Regions from separate parts of the Micromonospora sp. WMMD754 genome, predicted to be linked through region 1. Evidence: riboswitches for the same ligand, from Rfam matches in the RefSeq annotation. Region 1 holds a riboswitch; the other holds the start of a gene.
What was found. Region 1 has a riboswitch for thiamine pyrophosphate ahead of thiE (thiamine phosphate synthase). Riboswitches for the same ligand answer to the same signal wherever they lie in the genome.

Region 1 (10,576 bases):
GACTCACCTCGGCGGTGACCCGGCCCGGCGCTCGCCGGGTGGCGGCACGGGCGCGGGCATAGGGTGGATCTCGTGAGTGAGATGACCTACCGCCGGCTGGGCGACTCCGGACTCGTGGTGTCCGTGGTCGGCATCGGCTGCAACAACTTCGGCCGCAAACTCGACAGCGACGGCACCCGGGCGGTGGTGGACGCCGCGCTCGACGCCGGGATCACCTTCTTCGACACCGCCGACATCTACGGCGAGCCGCAGGGCGGCTCCGAGGAGCTGCTCGGGCAGGCGCTCAAGGGACGCCGCGACGACGTGGTGGTCGCCACCAAGTTCGGGATGGACATGCACGGCGCGAACGGGCCGGATCACGGCGCCCGGGGCGCCCGCCGCTACATCGCCCGCGCGGTCGAGGCGTCGCTGCGCCGGCTCGGCACCGACCACATCGACCTCTACCAGATGCACGAGCCGGACCCGGGCACGCCGATCGACGAGACGCTCGCCGCGCTGGACGACCTGGTGACCGCCGGCAAGGTGCGCTACCTCGGCAACTCCAACTTCGCCGGGTGGCAGATCGCCGACGCCGACTGGACCGCGTCGTCGCAGGGCCGCACCCGGTTCATCTCCGCGCAGAACCACTACTCGCTGCTGGAACGCGGCGTGGAGGACGAGGTGATCCCCGCCTGCGAGCGGTTCGGCCTCGGCATGCTGCCGTTCTTCCCGCTCGCGAACGGGCTGCTCACCGGCAAGTACAAGCGCGACGAGGCGCCCCCGGCGGGCAGCCGGCTGGCCGGCGGCGGCCGGTACGCCGAGCGGCTGGCCGCCGCGCGCTGGGACACCATCGAGGCGATCGAGGCGTACGCGGCCGAGCGCGGGATCAGCATGCTCCAGGTGGCCATCGGCGGGCTGGCCGCCCGGCCCGCGGTGACCTCGGTGATCGCCGGCGCCACCACGCCCGAGCAGGTACGCGCCAACGCCGAGGCGGGCACCTGGCAGCCGTCCGACGAGGACCTGGACGCCCTCGACGCCCTCCTCTGACGGATCCCCGCCGGCGTGGCCGCCCTTCGGCGTGGCCGCCCTTCGGCGTGGTGGGCCGCCGGGGCGATGCGGCGTGGCCGTTCTTCGGCGTGGCCGCCCTTCGGCGTGGTGGGCCGCCGGGGCGATGCGGCGTGGCCGTTCTTCGGCGTGGCCGCCCTTCGGCGTGGCCGCCCTTCGGCGTGGCCGCCCTTCGGCGTGGCCGCCCTTCGGCGTGGTGGGCCGCCGGGGCGATGCGGCGTGGCCGTTCTTCGCGTGGCGGCCCTCGGGCGGGCTGACCGTCCGAGTGGCGACCGTCGGCGGCCACCTTCAGCGTGGCGGCCTGCGCCGCAGCCACCCTCGGCGCGCCACGTTTCCCCTGGCGATCCACCGGCGAGTGCCGCCCCGGCTAGACACCCATGGTGTTCCACTCAGCGCCAGCGCTCACCGTGAGTGGAACGTCATGGGTGTCAAACGAGCGCTGAGGCACCCATGGTGTTCCACCCACGGCCGGTCCTGGCGGCGGGTGGAACGTCATGGGTGCCTGCGGGCGGGGCTGACGTCCGTGGCGTCTCAGGACCGAGGAGCGCTACGACCGCCCGGACGGCGTCGACCTGGCCCGCCTACTGCGGGGCGGGGGCCGATGGGCGGGGCGGGCCGATGGGCGGGGCGGGGGCCGACGGGCGGGGCGGGCCGACGGGCGGGGCGGGGCTGACGGGCGGGGCGGCACGTCGGGCGGAGGCGGGCGTCGGGCTGGGCCGAGGAGCGGGGCGGCGCGCCGGGCGTCGGGCCGGGCCGAGGGGCAAGGCGTTCGGGCGGGGCGTCGGGCGTGGCGTTCGGGTGTGGGCGCTTGGGGGCGCGGCGCGTGGGGACACCGGGTCAGTGCGGCGGTGCGGTGGTGAGGCGTTCGGCGAGGGCCTGGCGGACCAGGGCGACGGTGGCGTCCGGACGGCGCAACACGTCGTCGGCGGTGAACCGGAGCACCACCCAACCGGCCGCGCGGAGCGCGTTCAGGCGCGCCACGTCGCGGCGGAAGTGAGCCCGCTCGCGGTGGTGGTCGCCGTCGTACTCGATCGCGAGGCGGAGCGCCGGCCAGGCCAGGTCGACCCGGGCCACGAAGTGCCGGCCCGCGCGTACCTCGTGCTGGGCGACGAGCGGGCCGAGGCCGGCGTCGAGGAGGAGCAGCCGCAGGCGGGTCTCCATCGGGGACTCGCTCGACGGCTCGGCCAGCGCCAACACCTCGCGCAGCAGCGGAGCGCCCGGCCAGCCCGGTCGGTCGGCGGCGTAGACGCGCACGGCGGGCAGCGTCACCACCCGGCGGCGTAGCAGCGCGTCGAGGGCGACCAGCGCGTCGACGCGTGCCCCCTGCCGACCCAGGTCGAACGCGGTGCGCAGGGTGGTGGTGACGGGGAGCCCGCCGAACCGGGTCCGATCCCGGTCGGGCAACGGAGACCGGGCGACCGACAGGCGTGGGTGCGGGCGCAGCCGGGCGGGGCGCGGCAGCAGCACCGTCACGGGCGCGTCCCGGCCGAGCAGGTCCACCCCGAACATCCAGGCGGCGCTGCGTCCCGCCAGCGCGGCACCCGGCGGCAGGCGCAACGCCACCGCCTCGCACCACATCCGGTGGTCGTCGGCGCGGTGGGCGTCGCGGTGCACGTACACGTCAGGCAACAGGCGGATCCATGTCGGCCCGCGCAGCATCGTCCAGGTCAGCAGCCCTTCGGAGACGGCACGGCTGCCCCGGAACGGCAGGATTGCCAGGCGGCGCGGGACCCGGACGGGAACGGACATCCCGGCAGCGTGTCGTGACGAGACGGTCACCCGTGGTCCCGGTACGGCATGTGGACGGTTCCTGGGAAAAACGTCACCCGGTCTTCCGTCCGACGGGGAGGCGTCGTACGGTAGGCCGCAAGTGACCCACGGGAGCCCGGTGTGGACCGGGCTGAGAGGGGGGCTGGGAGCCCCCGACCGTCGAACCTGATCCGGGTAATGCCGGCGCAGGGAGGAGCGTTGCCGTGCCGTCCCTGGGACGACTGCATCTCATCACCGACACCCGGCCGGGGCGTGACCCGCTCGCCGTGCTGCGTGCCGCCCTGCCCGTGGCGGGTGCCGACCTCGTCGTGCAGGTGCGCGTGGAGGACGACGCCACCGACCGGGAGGCGTACGAGCTGGCCCGCCTGGTGGTCGACGCCTGCCGGCCGTACGGGGCGCGGTGCCTGGTCAACGACCGGTTGCACGTGGCGGTGGCGGTGGCCGCCGGCGGGGGCCACGTCGGGGCGGACGACCTGCCGGTCGCCGCCGCGCGCCGGGTGCTCGGCCCGGACGCCGTGCTCGGCGCCACCGCCCGTGAGCCGGACGGCGCCCGAGCGGCCGTCGCCGCCGGCGCGAGCTACCTGGGCGTCGGCCCGTGCCACGCCACCGCCACCAAGTCCGGCCTGCCCACGCCGATCGGCCCGGCGGGGGTACGCGCCGTCGCCGGGGCGGTGGACGTGCCGGTGATCGCCATCGGCGGGGTGACCGCCGCCACCGTGCCGGCGCTGCGGGCCGCCGGGGCGTACGGGGTGGCGGTGGTGGGGGCGGTCAGCGGGGCGGCCGACCCGGCCCGGGCAACCGCCGAGCTGCTCGGTGCGCTGACGTGTTAAGCAGGGGCCCTTCCTCTACCGGAGGCGTTAACAGGGGGCCCTTCCTTACCGACGTGGCGGTGGTGGGTGGCGGGCCGATCGGGTGGGCGATCGCGTGGCGGTGCGCCCAGCGCGGGCTGCGCGTGGTGGTGTACGACGACCGGCCCGGGTCGGGTGCCTCCTCGGTGGCCGCCGGGATGCTCTCGCCGGTCGCCGAGGCGTACTTCGGGGAGCACGAGCTGACCGGGCTGCTGGTCGCGTCCGCCGCCCGCTGGCCCGCGTTCGCCGCGGAGCTGACCGCGGCGAGCGGCGTCGACCTCGGGCATCGCACCGAGGGCACGCTCGTCGTCGGGCTCACCGCCGACGACCTGGCCGAGGCGCGGCGGCTGTGGTCGTACCAACAGGCTCTGGCACTGCCGATCACGCCGCTGCGCCCCTCGGAGCTGCGCGACCGCGAGCCGGCGCTGGCCCCCCGGGTGCGCGGCGGCGCCGTGGCGCCCGGCGACCACCAGGTCGACCCGCGCCGGCTGGTCACCGCGTTGCGCGTGGCGGCCGAGCGGGCCGGCGTCACGCTGCGGCCGGTGCGGGTCGGCGCGCTGTCCGAGGTGGACGCCCGGGTCACCGTGGCCGCGGCGGGCTGCGGCGCGGCGGCGCTGACCGGCCTGCCGGTCCGGCCGGTCAAGGGCCAGGTGCTGCGACTCCGCGCGCCCGCCGGCGGCCCGCCGGGCTTCCGGCACGTGATCCGGGGGTACGCCGACGGCGAGGCGGTCTATCTGGTGCCCCGGGATAGCGGCGAGGTGGTGGTCGGCGCGACCGTCGAGGAGCGCGCGGACACCGCTGTCACCGCCGGAGGCGTGCTGACGCTGCTGCGCGCCGCCACCGAGCTGGTGCCGGAACTCGTCGAGTACGAGCTGGTGGAGGCCGTCGCCGGGCTGCGCCCCGGTACGCCCGACAACGCACCGATCATGGGGCCACTGCCCGGGCGGCCGGGCGTGCTCGCCGCCACCGGCCACCACCGGCACGGCATCGTGCTCACCCCGGTCACCGCCGACCTGGTCACCGAACTGATCGTCGGCGGCGAGCCGGATCCGGCACTCGCCCCCTTCACCCCGGACCGGTTCGGGAAGGAGCCCAGGTGGAACTGATCGTCAACGGCACGGAACGGACGCTGCCCGACGGCGTCACCGTGGCCGAGGTGGTCCGTACGGTCACCGACCGGGAGCGCGGCCTCGCGGTCGCGGTGAACGGCGAGGTGGTGCCGCGCGGCAGCTGGTCGGCGAGCGTGCTGTGCGACGGCGACCGCGTCGAGGTGCTCAGCGCCACGCAGGGCGGGTGAGGCGGATGTCCGCGTTGGAGATCGGCGGGGTCGGGTTCGGCTCCCGGCTCGTCCTCGGCACCGGCGGCGCGGCCAACCTGCACGTGCTGGAGCAGGCGATCCGCGCCTCCGGCACCGAGCTGGTGACACTGGCGCTGCGCCGGGTGGACACCACGCCAGGCGGGTCGGGCGGCCTGCTGGACCTGGTGGAGCGGTGCGGCGTACGGCTGCTTCCCAACACGGCCGGCTGCCGGACCGCCGTCGAGGCGGTGAAGACGGCGCACCTGGCCCGGGAGGCGTTCGACACCGACTGGGTGAAGCTGGAGGTGATCGGCGACGAGCGCACGCTGCTGCCCGACGGGGTGGAGCTGCTGCGCGCCGCCGAGGAACTCGTTGCGGACGGGTTCACCGTGCTGCCGTACACCTCGGACGATCCGGTGCTGGCCCGGCGGCTGGCCGACGTGGGGTGCGCGGCGGTGATGCCGGCCGGGTCGCCGATCGGCTCCGGTCTGGGCATCGGCAACCCGCACCACATCCGGCTGATCCGGCAGGCCGTCGACGTTCCGGTGGTGCTCGACGCGGGCATCGGCACCGCCTCCGACGCCGCGCTCGCGATGGAGCTGGGCTGCGACGCGGTGCTGCTGGCCAGCGCCGTGACCCGGGCCGCCGACCCGGTGGCGATGGCCACGGCGATGCGGTACGCGGTCGAGGCCGGCCGCCTGGCGTACGGCGCGGGCCGCATCGCCCGCCGCTTCCACGCCCTGGCGTCCACGCCGGACGAGGGACGGCCCGACCTGTGACCGCCGTACGCGCTGCGGATCTTGGTACGGATGCGCCCCTGGAGGGGCGGCCCCGTACCAAGATTCACGCCGCCCCGACCGGGGTCGTGGTGCTGACCGATCGGCGGGTCGCTCGGGGGGCGCTCGTCGACGTGGTCGCGGGTGCCGTGGGCGGGGGAGTGCGGTGGGTGGTGCTGCGGGAGAAGGACCTGCCCCGCGCCGACCGCCTCGCGCTCGCCGTCGACCTGCGCGCGATCCTCGCCGAGGCAGGCGGCACGCTCGTCGTCGCCGGACCGGACCCGCTCGACGGGGACGCGGTGCATCTGCCCGCCGCCGGCCCGTACCCGCCGCCCGCCGTCGGACTGGTCGGCCGCTCCTGCCACGACACCGCCGAGCTGGCCCGGCTCACCACCGAGGACTACGTGACGCTGTCGCCGGTCCACGAGACAAGGACAAAGCCCGGCCACGGCCCGGCACTGCGCCCGGACGGGTTGCGCAAGCTGATCGCGGTCAGCCCTGCGCCGGTGCTCGCCCTCGGCGGCATCGAAACCCCGGCTCAGGTCACCGCATGCGTCGAGGCGGGCGCCGCCGGCGTAGCCGTGCTGGGCGCGATCATGCGCGCCGACGACCCGAGAGAAACCGCCACCACGCTGGGCAGAGCCTTCCAGGAGGCGGCCACCCACCTTGTCACCAGCCCTGCGCGTCCCGGCGAACGTCCCCACGAGACAGGGCTGCGGCCGACCGTGACCACGGAGGGATCAAGCCTGACCGCCCGGAGTGGGCACGGTCGGCCGCAGCCCTCAACCGCAACCACCGGAGAAGGAGAGCAGTGACGCCAGACACGATCCTCACGATCGCCGGCTCCGACTCCGGGGGCGGCGCCGGCATCCAGGCCGACCTGAAGACGTTCGCCGCGCTCGGCGCGTACGGCACGAGCGTGCTCACCGCCGTCACCGCGCAGAACACCCGGGGCGTCGACGCGGTCCTGCCGCTGCCCCCGCAGACCGTGCGCGACCAGCTGGACAGCGTGCTCGGCGACTTCGCCGTCCGCGCGGTGAAGACCGGGATGCTCGGCACTCCCGCGGTCGCCGACGCGGTGGCCGAGGCGGCCCGGGCCGGGAGGCTGCCCCGGCTGGTCGTCGACCCGGTGCTGGTCGCCACCAGCGGGCACCGGCTCGGCGTGGTGGAGGCGGTCGAGCGGCTGCTCCCGTACGCCGAGGTGGCGACGCCGAACTGCGCGGAGGCCGCGGCCCTCACGGGAGGCCCGGTGGGCACCGTCGAGGAGATGGTCGCGGCGGCCGAGGCGCTGGCGGCGCGCGGACCGGCGTTCGTGGTGGTGACCGGCGGTGACGTGGACGCGGCCGGCGAGTCGGTGGACGTGCTGGCGGGCGGGGGGACTACGCGGCTGCTGCGCGCGCCCCGGGTGGACACCCGGCACAACCACGGCACCGGTTGTTCGTTCGCGGCCGCCGTCGCGGTCCGGTTGGCCTCCGGCGACCCGGTGCCGGTCGCGGTGGAGGCCGCCAAGGAGTACGTCACCCGCGCGCTGACCGGCGCGCGGAGCTGGGAGCTGGGCGCGGGTCGCGGCCCGCTGGACCACTTCGGCTGGTCCGCTTGACCGACAGGGAGGCTGTCATGCAGGCACGTCGCAAGGTGTACGTGGAAGGGTCCCGGCCGGACGTCCGGGTGCCGTTCGCCGAGGTGGCGCTGACCGGGGACAACCCGCCGGTCCGGCTCTACGACACCTCCGGCCCCGGCTCCGACCCGGAGGTCGGGCTGCCCGCGCTGCGCGGGCCGTGGATCACCGAGCGCGGCGACGTGGCGCCGGTCCGGGGCGCCGGCACCCCGCTGGCCGGGGTGGACGGGAAGCGGCCGACGCAGCTCGCGTACGCCCGGGCCGGGATCGTCACCCCGGAGATGGAGTTCGTGGCGATCCGGGAGTCGGTGGCGCCGGAGTTCGTCCGGGACGAGATCGCGGCCGGGCGGGCGGTGCTGCCGTTGAACGTCAACCATCCGGAGTGCGAGCCGGCGATCATCGGCAAGGCGTTCCTGGTCAAGGTCAACGCCAACATCGGCACCTCGGCGGTGACCTCGTCGGTGGCGGAGGAGGTGGAGAAGCTCACCTGGGCGACCCGGTGGGGCGCGGACACCGTGATGGACCTGTCCACCGGTAAGCGGATCCATGAGACCCGCGAGGCGATCGTGCGCAACGCCCCGGTGCCGATCGGCACCGTGCCGATCTACCAGGCGCTGGAGAAGGTCGGCGGCGACCCGGTGAAGCTGAGCTGGGAGGTGTTCCGCGAGACGGTGGTCGAGCAGGCCGAGCAGGGCGTCGACTACATGACGGTGCACGCCGGGGTGCTGCTGCCGTACGTGCCGCTCGCCGTGGACCGGGTGACCGGCATCGTCTCCCGGGGCGGCTCGATCATGGCCGCCTGGTGCCTGGCGCACCACGAGGAGAACTTCCTCTACACGAACTTCGCCGAGCTGTGCGCGATCCTGGCCCGCTACGACGTGACGTTCTCCCTCGGCGACGGCCTGCGCCCCGGGTCCATCGCGGACGCCAACGACGAGGCGCAGTTCGCCGAGCTGCGCACGCTCGGCGAGCTGACGAAGGTCGCCTGGGAGCACGACGTCCAGGTGATGATCGAGGGCCCGGGGCACGTGCCGATGCACAAGATCAAGGAGAACGTCGACCTCCAGCAGGAGTGGTGCCACGAGGCGCCGTTCTACACGCTCGGTCCGCTGACCACCGACGTCGCGCCCGCGTACGACCACATCACCTCCGCGATCGGCGCGGCGATGATCGGCATGTTCGGCACCGCGATGCTCTGCTACGTCACGCCGAAGGAGCACCTCGGGCTGCCGGACCGGGACGACGTGAAGGCGGGCGTGATCGCCTACAAGATCGCGGCGCACGCGGCCGACCTGGCCAAGGGGCACCCCGGCGCGCAGGCGTGGGACGACGCGCTGTCCAAGGCCCGGTTCGAGTTCCGCTGGGAGGACCAGTTCAACCTGGCGCTCGACCCGGAGACCGCGCGGGCCTACCACGACGCGACGCTGCCGGCGGAGCCGGCGAAGACCGCGCACTTCTGCTCGATGTGCGGGCCGAAGTTCTGCTCCATGAAGATCACCCAGGAGTTGAAGGACTACGCGGCGCGCGGCATGCGCGGCAAGTCCGAGGAGTTCGTCGCCTCCGGTTCCCGGGTCTACCTGCCGCTGGCCTGAGCGTTTCCGGGGCCGGGGCTCTCCCCGGCCCCGGAGGGCTCAGTCGCGGTGGTGCCGGCCGGTCCGCAGCGAGCGGGCGTCGTCGGCGTTGTCGTCCGAGGCGAGACCGGCGACCCAGTCGACGTACTCGTCGTCGGTCGTGGCGTCCGGCTCGGCCGTACGGTCTGCCGGATCGGGCTCGCCCTTGGCCCGGTTGCGCCGGAACAAGCCCCGCCGGGCCCTGGTCTTCCCGCCGACTGCGTCGGCGTCCTCCGGGTCGGCGTGCCGCCCCCGCTCCCCGGTCGGGTCCGGCTCGGCGCCGTCCGGAACGGGACCGGGCTGCGCCGGCACGGTCGTGTCGGCGGCGGTCCGGGGCGGCTCCGGGACGGTCGGGCCGGCGGGCCGGGCGTTGGTGGCCAGCGCGTCCCAACCGGTGCTCCGGCCCGGCTCGGGCAGTCCCTGGTGCCGGGGGCGGGGGGCCGGCTCGGCGCGGGCGGCCCGGTCGTCGCCGTCCCGGCCGGTGGCCGGCCCGCCCGGCCCGCTCGCGCTGTCCGGACGCGTCGGCCGGCTGGCGATCGGCCAGGCCGGTCGCACCTCGCCCGGCCGTTCGGCGACGTCCTCGAAGATGGGGAACCGGGGCCGGGGCGACGGGGGCGCGGCGGGCGGGCCGGCCGGCTCGGCGTCGTCGAAGAAGAAGCTCCGGGCGCGGGCCAGCTTCGGCTCGACCGGTGACTCGACGGCCGGCGGGACGATCGGCATGTCCGCGCCGCCCGGCTTCTCCGTGGCGGCCGGCGTTCCCGTGGCGGCCGGCGCCGGGTCGGTCGGTGTCGGGCCGGTCGGTGTCGGGCCGGGCGGCGCCGGGTCGGGCGGTGTCGGGTCGGGCGGTGTCGGGTCGGCGGTGTCGCGCGGGGCGGAGGCGGTGGCCGCGGCGATCGGGCCCGCCGGCGGGCCGTCCCCGGCCGGTGGCGTGGTGGCGGACACCGGCGCGGCGTCGCTCCGGCTGGTCCGGGAGGCGCGCGTGCGGCGCGACCGGGTGGGCCGGCCGGTGCCCTCGTCACCCGGAACGGCGGCGTCCACCGCCGGTACGGCGGCGTCGCGCGTCGGGCTCCGCGTCGCGTCGGGTGCCGTGACCGGCTCGGGCGTACCGCTCTCGGCGGCGGGGGTGTCTCCGGTCGGCGTCCGGTCGTCGGTGGACCGCTCGGCCGCCCGGCCGCGTCGTGCCCGCGCGGCGCGTGCCGGGGCGGGGGGCGTCTCGGCCGGGCGGGGGGCGGACGCCGCCGGGTCGGTCCGCGGCTCCGGTTCCGGCTCGACGGCCCCGCTGGTCGAGGCGGTCGCCCCGCCGGTGGCCGTCGGCGCGTCGGCGGCCGGGCTGCCGCCGGTCGCGGTCTCCGCGACCGCCGGGGCCGGCTCAGTGACCGGGGCCGGCGCGGTGGCGGTCATCGGCGCGGCGGCGGCATCGGTTCGGGGACGCGGTGGGGTGTCGGTCGGGTCCGGCCCGGCCGACGGCTGCGGCCCGGGCCGGCCGGCGGCCAGCACGTCGATGGCCGAGGTCCGCCGGCCCGGGGACAACAGGCCGGACACCGGGCGGGTGCGGGCGTGGTCCTCGTCGTCCGGCTGGCCCGACCCGGTGGGTGGCCCCGGAACGGCCGGCT
Region 2 (10,576 bases), 650 kb from region 1:
GCTCACCCCGCTGGTCGGGCTGGTCGGCTGGTCGCCGCGCGACCCGGTCGGCCTGTGGCTGCGGGTGGGACTGGTGTTCGTGCTGGTCGGCGTGGTGACGCTGCTGGTCGGGTGGGTCGAGGACCTGGCCGCCCGGCGTACCCCGGAACTGGTTCCCGGCGGGACCCGGCGGACCGTGGCCGACCGGGCGGCGGCCGCCCCGGCCAGTCCGGCCCCCGCGGGCGCGGCGGGCGGACTGGTCGGCGTCGGGGTCCGGGTGCCGGCGCCCCGCGACGGCGAACGCGTCGCGGAGGGCGCCCGCTGGCTCAGCGCGCGGTGACGGTGACGTTGCCGCTGGTGGCGGAGATGTCGAGCAGCACCGACGCGCCCGGGTCGTTGGTCACGGTGACCTCCGTGTCACCGGACTTCGCGTCCGCCCGCACCCGGTAGCGGCCGTCCGGCACGACCAGGTCGACGTCCCCGCTGGTGGCGTGCAGTCGGGCCGGCGCGGGCTGGTCCAGCTCGACGGTGAGGTTGCCCGAGGTGGCCTCCGCGTCGATCGCGGAGGTGAGCCGGCGGGCCTCGATGTCGCCGGATCGCGCCCGCAGCCGCACCGGGTGGGTCGCCTCCACCAGCCGGATGTTGCCGGAGCTGGTCGCGGCGCGGACCTCACCGGTCGCCCCGCTGACGGTCAGGTCCCCGGAGCTGAGCGTGAACTCCACCGCGCCGACCCCGCTGAGGTCGACGTTGCCCGAGCCGGTGCCGCCGCGCACCGCCACGCCCGGTGGCGCGGTCACCTCCCAGGAGATGCTGCACCGCTGGCCGCAGTCGGTGGGCAGCACCAGCTCGTCGCCCCTGATCTCGTACCGGCTGTTCGGCTCGCCGCCCTGGTAGCGCACCACCCGCTTGATCCGTACCTGGTCGGCGGGGCCGTTGGCGCGGACCATCACGTCCCCCGACCCGCCGTCGTCGACGGTGATCCGGGCGATCTTCGTCCGCTCGGTCTGGTCGTAGTCGAGCCGGCGGAACGACAGGGTGTCACACCCGGCGAGGACGATCAGCGTGGTGGCCGCGGTCGCGGCCACCACGCCACGCGGCGATCGGAGAGCGGTGCGCGGCCGGAACGCCGTTCGGAGCGAAGCCATGGCCAGCACACTAGGGCCGGCCGGGCGGCCGACACATCGGGGATCGCCCGCCGACGCACCCCGAGCCGACCCTGAGATCGCACCCCGAGGGAGAATGGCCTGATGGCCGGGTACCGCCGACAGCTCTACCGCGACGACGCGGTGGTGCTGCGCGTGCAGAAGCTGGGCGAGTCCGACCGGATCATCACGCTGTTCACCCGCCGGCACGGCCGGTTGCGTGCGGTGGCCCGCGGCGTCCGGCGCACCTCCAGCCGCTTCGGCGCCCGGCTGGAGCCGTTCGGGCACGTCGACCTCCAGCTCGCCGGCGACCCCAAGGGCAACCAGGGCAGCTCGCTGCACACCGTCAGCCAGGTCGAGGCGATCGAGCTGTACGGCAAGCGGTTCCTCGGCGACTACCCCCGCTACACGGCGGCCAGCGCGATCGCCGAGACCGCCGAGCGGCTGACCCCGGTGGAGCGGGAACCCTCGCTGCGGCTGTTCCAGCTCACCCTCGGCGCGATGAAGTCCCTCGCCCGCGGCGACCACGCCACCACGCTGGTGCTCGACGCCTACCTGCTGCGGGGCATGGCGTTCGCCGGCTGGGCGCCCGCGCTGAGCGCGTGCGCGGTCTGCGGCGAGCCGGGCCGGCACCGCGCGTTCTCGGTGCCGGCCGGCGGCGCGGTCTGCCCGGACTGCCGACCCCCCGGCGCCGCCCACCCCGCGCCGGCCACGCTGGCGCTGATGTCCGCGCTGACCACCGGCGACTGGGCGTACGCCGACGCCGCCGACAACGGCGTCCGCCGGGAGTGCAGCGGGCTGGTCGCGGCGCACCTCCAGTGGCATCTGGAACGCGCGCTACGCTCGCTGCCGCTGGTCGACCGGGGTGGCCCGGCGACCGGCGCGGTCCCGCCGCCCGACGGGGCGGGACCGGGTGTGGTCCCGCCGCGCGCCGGCTCCGGGCCCGCAGCCGCCGGTGTGAACAGGGAGATGACCGAGTGATCCGATCGACGAGGGCGCGCCGCCGCGAGCCGGTGCCGCCGACCCCGCACCCGTCCGGCGCGCGCCCGCCGGCGTTGCCCGCGGGCGCGCTGCCCCGGCACATCGCCATCGTGATGGACGGCAACGGCCGCTGGGCCAAGGAGCGCGGGCTGCCCCGCACCAAGGGGCACGAGCAGGGCGAGCACAGCCTCTTCGACACCATCGAGGGCGCGATCGAGCTGGGCGTCCCCTACCTGTCGGCGTACGCGTTCTCGACCGAGAACTGGCGGCGCTCGCCGGACGAGGTCCGCTTCCTGATGGGCTTCAACCGCGACGTCATCCGCCGCCGCCGCGACCAGCTCGTCGACCTGGGCGTGCGGGTGGTCTGGTCGGGGCGGGCCGGGCGGCTCTGGAAGAGCGTGATCTCCGAGCTGCAGACCGCCGAGGAGATGTCCCGCGACAACTCGACGCTGACGCTGCAGTTCTGCGTCAACTACGGCGGCCAGGCGGAGATCGCCGACGCCGCCGCCGCGATCGCCCGTGACGTGGCCGCCGGCAAGCTGCACCCGGACAAGGTCACCGAAAAGACGGTGGCCCGCTACCTCTACCACCCCGAGGTGCCCGAGGTCGACCTGTTCCTGCGTCCCTCCGGCGAGCAGCGCATCTCCAACTTCCTGCTCTGGCAGACCGCGTACGCCGAACTGGTCTACCTGGACACGCTCTGGCCCGACTTCGACCGCCGTCACCTCTGGTACGCCTGCGAGCTGTACGCCCAGCGGGACCGACGCTTCGGCGGGGCGCTGCCCAACCCGGTGGCCCCGGGAGTCTGAGGTCACGCTTAGCGACGCGCCGCGCTGGGTACGAGTATCCACAGCAGCCAACGCGGAGGTGAACCACATGATTCAGAAGCGGATCGCGCAGTGGGCGGTCATGGCGGTCGCCGTGCCGCTGGCGGCGGCCGGCGCGCGCCGGCTCAGCCACTCCCTGGAGGCCCGTCGTGGCCCGACCGGGGTGAGCCGCCTGCTGACCAAGGGCGCCGACATGATCCGGCCGCAGAAGGCCAAGCGCCGCCGGTTCTTCTGACCCCGACGGTCGGCCCCGTGCCGGCCGTCCCGCGAACGCCCCGCATCCGGCTTTCCGGCCGGATCGCGGGGCGTTCCGCTTACGATCGGCGCAGGGCGCGCCGCCGGGACGCGCCGCCACGGGGGTGGAGAATGCGCGATCTCCGGTACGAGATGACGGCCGCCCTGGCCGGCGCCGACCTGGTGGAGCCGGGGCGCCGCGAGGCGGTCGCCGAGCTGTGTGCCGGGGTGGCCGAGCGCTGGTGCGCCGACGTCGGACACACCCCGGCGGTCCGCTCCGGCGAGATCGGTGAGCTGGCCGCCGGTGAGCCGGCCGCCGACTGGGCCCCCGAACCCGGGTCGGCTCCGACCCACCGCCGTCCGTCGCCCGAGCGGGCGTGGTGAGGCTCAGGCCTCCACTTCGGAGCGGTCGCCCGCCCAGCGGGTGTGGAACGAGCCGTCCCGGTCCACCCGGTGGTAGGTGTGCGCGCCGAAGTTGTCCCGCAGCCCCTGGATCAGGGCGGCCGGCAGCCGCTCGGCGCGCAGCGCGTCGAAGTAGGCCAGCGACGACGCGAAGGCCGGGGCCGGCACACCCGCGCGGGCCGCGTCGGCCACCACCCGTCGCCAGGCCGGGACCCCGGCGCTGACCCGGTCGGCGAACCAGGGGGCGACCAGCAGCGTCGACAGGTCCGGCTCGGCGTCGTACGCCTCCCGGATCCGGTCCAGGAAGCGGGCCCGGATGATGCAGCCGCCGCGCCAGATGGTGGCCGTGCCACCCAGGTCGATGTCCCAGTCGTACTCCCCGCTGCCGGCCCGGATGTGGTCGAAGCCCTGGGCGTACGCGACGATCTTGCTGGCGAGCAGCGCCCGGCGGACGTCCTCGACGAACGCGTCCCGGTCGTCGACCTGCCACTTGTCGCCGGCGTCGGCGAACACCCGGCGGGCGGCCGCACGCTGGTCGGCGTGCCCGGACAGCGACCGGGCGAACGTGGCCTCGGCGATGCCGGTGATCGGGATGCCCAGGTCCAGCGCGCTCTGCACGGTCCAGCGGCCGGTGCCCTTCTGCTCGGCCTGGTCGAGCACCACGTCCACGAACGCCCGGCCGGTGGTGGCGTCGGTGTGGCCGAGCACGTCGGCGGTGATCTCGATGAGGAAGGACTCCAGCTCGCCGCCGTTCCACTCCCGGAAGATCTCCGCGATCTCCGCCGGGCTCGCCGACAGGCCGGCCCGCAACAGGTCGTACGCCTCGGCGATGAGCTGCATGTCGGCGTACTCGATGCCGTTGTGCACCATCTTCACGAAGTGCCCGGCGCCGTCCGGGCCGATGTGCCGGCAGCAGGGCGTCCCCTCGACCTGCGCGGCGATCTTCTCGAAGATCGGTCCCAGCTTGCGGTAGGACTCCGCCGAGCCGCCGGGCATGATGCTCGGGCCGCGCAGCGCGCCCTCCTCGCCGCCGGAGACGCCGGTGCCGACGAAGTGCAGCCCGTGCGCGCGCAGCGCCTCCTCCCGACGGCGGGTGTCGGCGAAGTGCGCGTTGCCGCAGTCGACGACGATGTCCCCCTCCTCCAGCAGCGGGACCAACTCGTCGATCACGGCGTCGGTCGGCGCGCCGGCCTTCACCATCACGATCACCGCACGCGGCCGCTCCAGCGAGCCGACGAAGTCGGCCAGCGACTCGGACGGCACGAAGGTGCCCTCGTCGCCGTGCTCGGCGACCAGGCTGCGGGTGCGTTCCGGCGAGCGGTTGTGCACCGCCACGGCGAAACCGTTGCGGGCCAGGTTCCGGGCCAGGTTGCGACCCATCACCGCCAGACCGGTGACCCCGATCTGCGCCGTCGCCTGTTGTGCCATGCGTACCGCCACCTCTCGTCCTCGCTGCCGTGCTGCGACCGTATCGCGGTCGCCGGGGGAGTGGGCCGGGACGTCGACGCCGGGTGAGTGGCCGGTGGCGGTGCGTTCTGCGGTAATTCGGATGCGCGACCGGTTCGGGGCGGGATAGCCTTCCGGCATGCGTAACTGACGCCCTTCTTCCGAGCCCGGTCCACCGCCGTACGTGCCGTGGACCCGTCCTGCTCCGGGCGTCCGCATCCTCTCCCGCCGCCGTGGTTCGCGGTGTCTGTCGCGGTCGGATCGCACCCGGGGCGTACCCGCTCGGCGCGTCCGTGGTCGGCGCGCCCGCCAGACAGGAGGACCGCGGATGCCCGCGAAGCGCAGCCCGAAGAAGTCCCGCAAGCCGTCGCCGTCGCTGCGGGAGGTGACCCCGAGGGATCTCGACGCGCTCACCGTGGCGCCGTCGACGCCGGTGTCCCTGCCGACGGAGCAGGCCCCGGCGCCGCCCACGGCCGGCCCGCCCGCCGGTCGCCAGGGGCGGGTGACCGGGCGCAGTCAGCGCGCCGGCCAGACCCGCTTCTACGCCTTCCGCCGCAGCTGACCGGCAGAGCCCCGGGCGCGCCCGCGCCCGGGGCTCCACCCTTCCCAACGGCGTCGACCATGAAGTTGGCGGCGACATTCCGGGCACCGAGTGCCGCCAACTTCATGATCGACCACGTGGGGCCGCGCTGGGGTGGGTCAGCCGATGAGAGGGCGGAAGGTGCCGAGGAGGATGCTCGTGGTCAGGGCGGCGCCGGCCAGGAGCGCGGCGGTGACCACCAGCAGGGCGTCGGCCGGGGTGAAGTGCTGCCGCCGGGCCACCGTGCGCGGGGTCCCGGCGTCGAAGCCCCGTGCGTCCATCGCCACGGCCAGCCGGGTACCCCGCCGGATCGCGCCGACCAGCAGCGCGAACGCGGTCGACGCGAACAGCCGCAGCTTCGCCAGCGGGTTCCGGCCGGCGTCCACGCCCCGGGCCCGGCGGGCCATGCTGATCATCCGCCACTCCTGTTCCAGCAGCGGGACCATCCGGAACGCGGCCAGCGCGCCGATGGCGAACCGGGCCGGCGCCTTCGCGTTCTGGATCAGCGCGTCGGCCAGCTCGGTCGGATCGGTGGTGGCGAAGACGACGATCCCGGGCAGCGCCACCGCGAGCATGCGCAGCACCAGGCCCAGCGCGGTGACCAGCACACCCTGGGTGACCAGCACCGGGCCGGCGTCGAGCAGCACCGGACCGGACCGGTCGGCGGCGAAGAGCACCAGCGTGACCAGGATGCCCACGGCTCCGGCCAGCAGCGGCCAGGCCCGCCGGGCCAGCACCCGGTAGCGGACGCCGAACAGCGGCAGCACCGCCAGCTCGATCGCGATGGCGATGGCCGGCGCGACCGGGTCCAGCGTCGCCACCAGCACGAGCGTGAAGACCAGCGCGGCGGCCACCTTCGCCACCGGGTTGCGCCGCGCCAGCGGGGCGTCGGGCGCCGCGACCGGTTCGAGATCGATCACGGCGTGCCCGCCCCTCGCCGCGGAGGCGGCGACTGTCCGTCCGCGCCGGGACGCGTCGGAGGTGACGGTGGTCCGTCCGCGCCGGGACGGCCGACTGACTCGCTGGCGCCGTGGCCGCCCGGCGGTGAGCCGACGGGATCCGGCGGACCGGCGGACCCGGCAGTGCGCGTCCGGTCGGGGTCCGCGGACGGGCGGTCCAGGGTGAGCGTCCGGTCGGCCAGCGCGGCGACGAAGTCCGCGTCGTGCGTCACCGCGACCACGCCGTGGCCGGCGTCGCGCAACTCGGCGAGCAGGTCGACCAGCTCCAGCCAGGTCCGCCGGTCCTGGCCGAACGTGGGTTCGTCGCAGATCAGCAGGCGGGGCGCGGTGGCCAGGGCGGTCGCCACGCTCAGCCGCCGCGCCTCGCCGCCCGAGAGGGTGTACGGATTGGCGCCGGCCAACCGGTCCAGTCGCAGCCGGTGCAGCAGCGCGTCCACGGTGTCGGTGACGTCCGCCTCGGACCGGCCGGTACGGCGTGGGCCGAGCGCCAACTCGTCCCGCACCGTGCCGGTGACGAACTGGTGCTCCGGGTCCTGGAACACCGAACCGATCCGGCGTGCCAGCGCGGGTGCCCGCCAGCGGTACGGGGGAGTGCGCGCGTCCCGGCCGGCCAGCTCGGCGGAGGCGGTGAGCGCGCCGGTCCCGGGGCGCAGCAGGCCGCCGAGGAGCAGTGCCAGCGTGGACTTGCCGGCGCCGTTGGGGCCGAGGACGGCGAGTGCCTCGCCGGCGCGTACCCGAAGGTCGGTGGGGGCCAGCCGGGGCGGCAGGCCGAGCCGGTCGGCGGCGAGCAGCACGTCGCCGGGCGGTGTGGTGGCGTGCCGCGGCGGGACGGTGTGTCCGGGCACCCAGACCCCGGCGGCGGCCAGCGCGTCGCCGTGCGCGGCGAAGACCGTCTCGGGCGGTCCGTCGGCCCGCACCCCGCCGCCGGGCTCCAGCACCACCACGCGGTCGACCAGCGGCAGCGCCTCGGCCACCCGGTGCTCCACCAGGATCAGCGTGGTGTCCGGGTCGAGCGCGTCCGCGACGGCCCGGCGGATCAGGGTGGCGCCGGTAGGGTCGAGGTTGGCGGTGGGCTCGTCCAGCAGCAGCAGCCCGGGGCGCAGCGCGAGCGTCCCGGCCAGGGCGAGGCGTTGCTGCTCGCCCCCGCTGAGCGCGGCGGTGGGGCGATCCCGGGGGTAGGGGAAGCCGACCCGGCGCAGTGCCTCGTCCACCCGGGGCCAGATCTCCTCGGCGGGTACGCCCCGGTTCTCCAGCCCGAACGCGACGTCGTCGCCCGAGCGGGCCATCACCAGCTGGGTCTCCGGGTCCTGGAAGACCACGCCGACGCGTTCGCGGGCCTTGCGCGGGTCCAGCCCGTCGATCTCGACGGTGCCCTCCTGCTCGCCGGAGTCCTCCGGAAGCAGCCCGGCCAGTGCCGCCAGCAGCGTGCTCTTGCCGGCCCCCGAGGCGCCGAGCAGCAAGACCCGTTCCCCGCTCTCCACCCGCAGGTCGACGCCCCGCACCGCCCAGGCCCGGCGCCCCCCGTGCCGCCACCCGAACCCCCGGAGAACCACCCCGCTCACCGTCCCACACCCCCTCCCGTTCCGACCCAAGCCTCGGTGATCAAGGAGTTCGCGTCCGGGAAACCGCCCGCCGCCGACGCGAACTCCTTGATCAACATGGCGGGAAACCGGTCAGACCAGGGCGCGGTCGCGGCCGGCGGGGAAGCGGTCCAGGACGCCGGTGTTCGCCAGGGCCCGGGTGAGCAGGTGCGCGCCGAGGCCGGCCACGACGGTGGCGCTGACGATCGTGATCAGGGCGTAGGGGATGCGGTAGGAGGTCAGCTCGTAGGCCTTGTTCCAGTAGACGAAGTCGAAGATCGCCGCGCCCAGGCCGGTCAGCGCCCCGGCCAGCACCGCCACCGGCAGCCGGAACGAGCGGTAGCGGAACGCGGCGAACGCCAGCTCGGCGCCGATGCCCTGCATCAGGCCCTGGAGGATCACGATGCTCGCCCACTGGCTGCCCAGCAGCGCGGAGACGATCGCGGCGACGGTCTCGCAGTAGAGCGCCGCGCCCGGCTTGCGGATGATCAGGCCGGCGAGCACCGCCGGGATCAGCCAGACGCCGTAGAGCAGCGCCTGCGCCGGCGGGAAGAACGCGAACGCCGCGTCGGTGGCGCTCCAGAGCAGGCCCCAGGCCCAGAAGACGACGCCGAAGGCGACGGCGATCACCGAGGCGACGACGATGTCGACCGTACGCCAGCGGTTGCTGTCGGTGTGGCTCATGACGGACTCCCAGTTCAGATGAGGAACCAGGAGAAGACGCACGCCGCGCCCGGAACGCCCGGACGGCGGCGCGGCTGGAGGTCGACCGAACTCCCTGCGCTGGCATTACCCAGATCAGGTTCGAGGGTCTGCGGGCCTCGGCCCGCACTCTCAGCGCTGTGCGCTCCCCTGTCGGATGTGAAGTTGTCTCGTCGCAGACGCTAGCACCGTCGCCTGCCCCGGGCCCAGCAGGGCAACTGTCGGCTACGGTGGCGATCATGCGGGTGAAGGCGCGGGGACTGACGTTCGAGGTACGCACCGGCGGCCCCGCGGACGGCGACCCGGTCCTGCTGCTGCACGGCTTCCCGCAGCACTCCGGCGAATGGGACGCGGTCACGCCCGCGCTGCACGCGGCCGGGCTGCGCACGTACGCGCTGGACCAGCGCGGCTACTCGCCCGGCGCGCGGCCGACCGCCGTCGAGGCGTACCGGATCCCGGAGCTGGTGGCCGACGCGGCCGGCGTGCTGGACGCGCTCGGGGTGACCCGGGCGCACCTGGTCGGCCACGACTGGGGCGCGATCGTGGCCTGGGGGCTGGCGGCGGCGCACCCGGAGCGGGTGCGGACGCTGACCGCGGTCTCGGTGCCGCACCCGGCGGCGATGGGCCACGCGCTCGCCACCGACCCCCGGCAGAAGGCGAAGTCCGCCTACATCGCGCTGTTCCGGATGCCGGGCAAGGCGGAGAAGGTGCTGCTGGCGCTGCGCGGCGCCGCGCTGCGGCGGCTGCTCGGCGGGGTGGGGGACGCCGACGCGGTGGCCCGCTACGCCGAGCCGATGCGCGAGCCGGAGGCGCTCACCGCGGCGCTCAACTGGTACCGGGCGATGAGCGGGACGGACATGAAGGCCGTCGGAACGGTGGGCGTGCCGACCACGTACGTCTGGAGCGACCGGGACGTGGCGATCGGCCGGACGGCCGCCGAGGCGTGCGCGGCGCACGTCACCGGGGACTACCGCTTCCTGGTGCTCGACGGCGTCAGCCACTGGATCCCCGACGAGGCGCCCGGCCCGCTGGCCGCCGCGATCCTCGCCCGGTGCACAGGAGCGGAGGAAGCATGACGGTGAGCGCCGAGGACTACCTGGCGGTGGTGACCGAGACGATGGGCCGGGTGGCTGCCGAGCAACGGCGGAACGTGGCCGCGGCGGCCGACCTGATCGCCACGGCGCTGCGCGCCGACGCGGTGGTGCACGCCTTCGGCACCGGGCACTCCGAGGCGCTCGCCATGGAGATCGCCGGAAGGGCCGGCGGGCTGGTCCCCACCAACCGGATCGCGCTGCGTGACCTGGTGCTGCGGGGCGGGGAGCCGGCCGACGTGCTCGGCCCGAAGCTGGAACGTGAGCCGGCCGTGGCGCACCGCCTCTACGAGCTGGCCCCGATCCGGCCGCAGGACGTGTTCGTGCTGGCCTCCAACTCGGGCGTGAACGGGGCGATGGTGGAGTTCGCCGCGATCGTGAAGGAGCGCGGGCACGGGCTGGTGGCGATCACCTCGGCCCAGCACTCGGCCCGGATGACGTCCCGGCACCCGTCCGGCCGCAAGCTCGCCGACTTCGCCGACGTGGTGCTGGACAACGGTGCCCCGTACGGCGACGCGACGCTGCCGCTGCCCGGCGGCGGCGCGGTCGGCGCGGTCTCCTCGATCACCGCGGCGCTGCTGGCCCAGCAGATCGTCGCCGAGGTGGTGGCCCGGCTGCTGGCCGCCGGCGAACGGCCGCCGGTCTACCTTTCC

Region 2: linked by a shared signal. The riboswitch ahead of ACN27B_RS02575 (ECF transporter S component) and the one ahead of thiE (thiamine phosphate synthase) in region 1 are both predicted to bind thiamine pyrophosphate.

The regions. Positions count from the first base shown of each region.
Region 1 is NZ_CP186058.1:1,211,062-1,221,637, reverse strand. It holds gene ACN27B_RS05685 (aldo/keto reductase) at 64-1,026, shown strand; gene ACN27B_RS05680 (endonuclease domain-containing protein) at 1,882-2,793, opposite strand; TPP riboswitch at 2,912-3,023, shown strand; gene thiE (thiamine phosphate synthase) at 3,018-3,644, shown strand; gene thiO (glycine oxidase ThiO) at 3,638-4,768, shown strand; gene thiS (sulfur carrier protein ThiS) at 4,759-4,959, shown strand; gene ACN27B_RS05660 (thiazole synthase) at 4,965-5,738, shown strand; gene ACN27B_RS05655 (thiamine phosphate synthase) at 5,801-6,550, shown strand; gene thiD (bifunctional hydroxymethylpyrimidine kinase/phosphomethylpyrimidine kinase) at 6,547-7,335, shown strand; gene thiC (phosphomethylpyrimidine synthase ThiC) at 7,353-8,945, shown strand; gene ACN27B_RS05640 (hypothetical protein) at 8,985-10,576, opposite strand, start outside.
Region 2 is NZ_CP186058.1:557,218-567,793, reverse strand. It holds gene ACN27B_RS02625 (acyltransferase family protein) at 1-319, shown strand, start outside; gene ACN27B_RS02620 (DUF4097 family beta strand repeat-containing protein) at 306-1,124, opposite strand; gene recO (DNA repair protein RecO) at 1,227-2,102, shown strand; gene ACN27B_RS02610 (isoprenyl transferase) at 2,099-2,911, shown strand; gene ACN27B_RS02605 (hypothetical protein) at 2,979-3,164, shown strand; gene ACN27B_RS02600 (thioredoxin reductase) at 3,296-3,547, shown strand; gene gndA (NADP-dependent phosphogluconate dehydrogenase) at 3,551-4,993, opposite strand; gene ACN27B_RS02590 (hypothetical protein) at 5,340-5,573, shown strand; gene ACN27B_RS02585 (energy-coupling factor transporter transmembrane component T family protein) at 5,711-6,511, opposite strand; gene ACN27B_RS02580 (ABC transporter ATP-binding protein) at 6,508-8,112, opposite strand; gene ACN27B_RS02575 (ECF transporter S component) at 8,224-8,814, opposite strand; TPP riboswitch at 8,888-8,994, opposite strand; gene ACN27B_RS02570 (alpha/beta fold hydrolase) at 9,072-9,908, shown strand; gene ACN27B_RS02565 (sugar isomerase domain-containing protein) at 9,905-10,576, shown strand, end outside.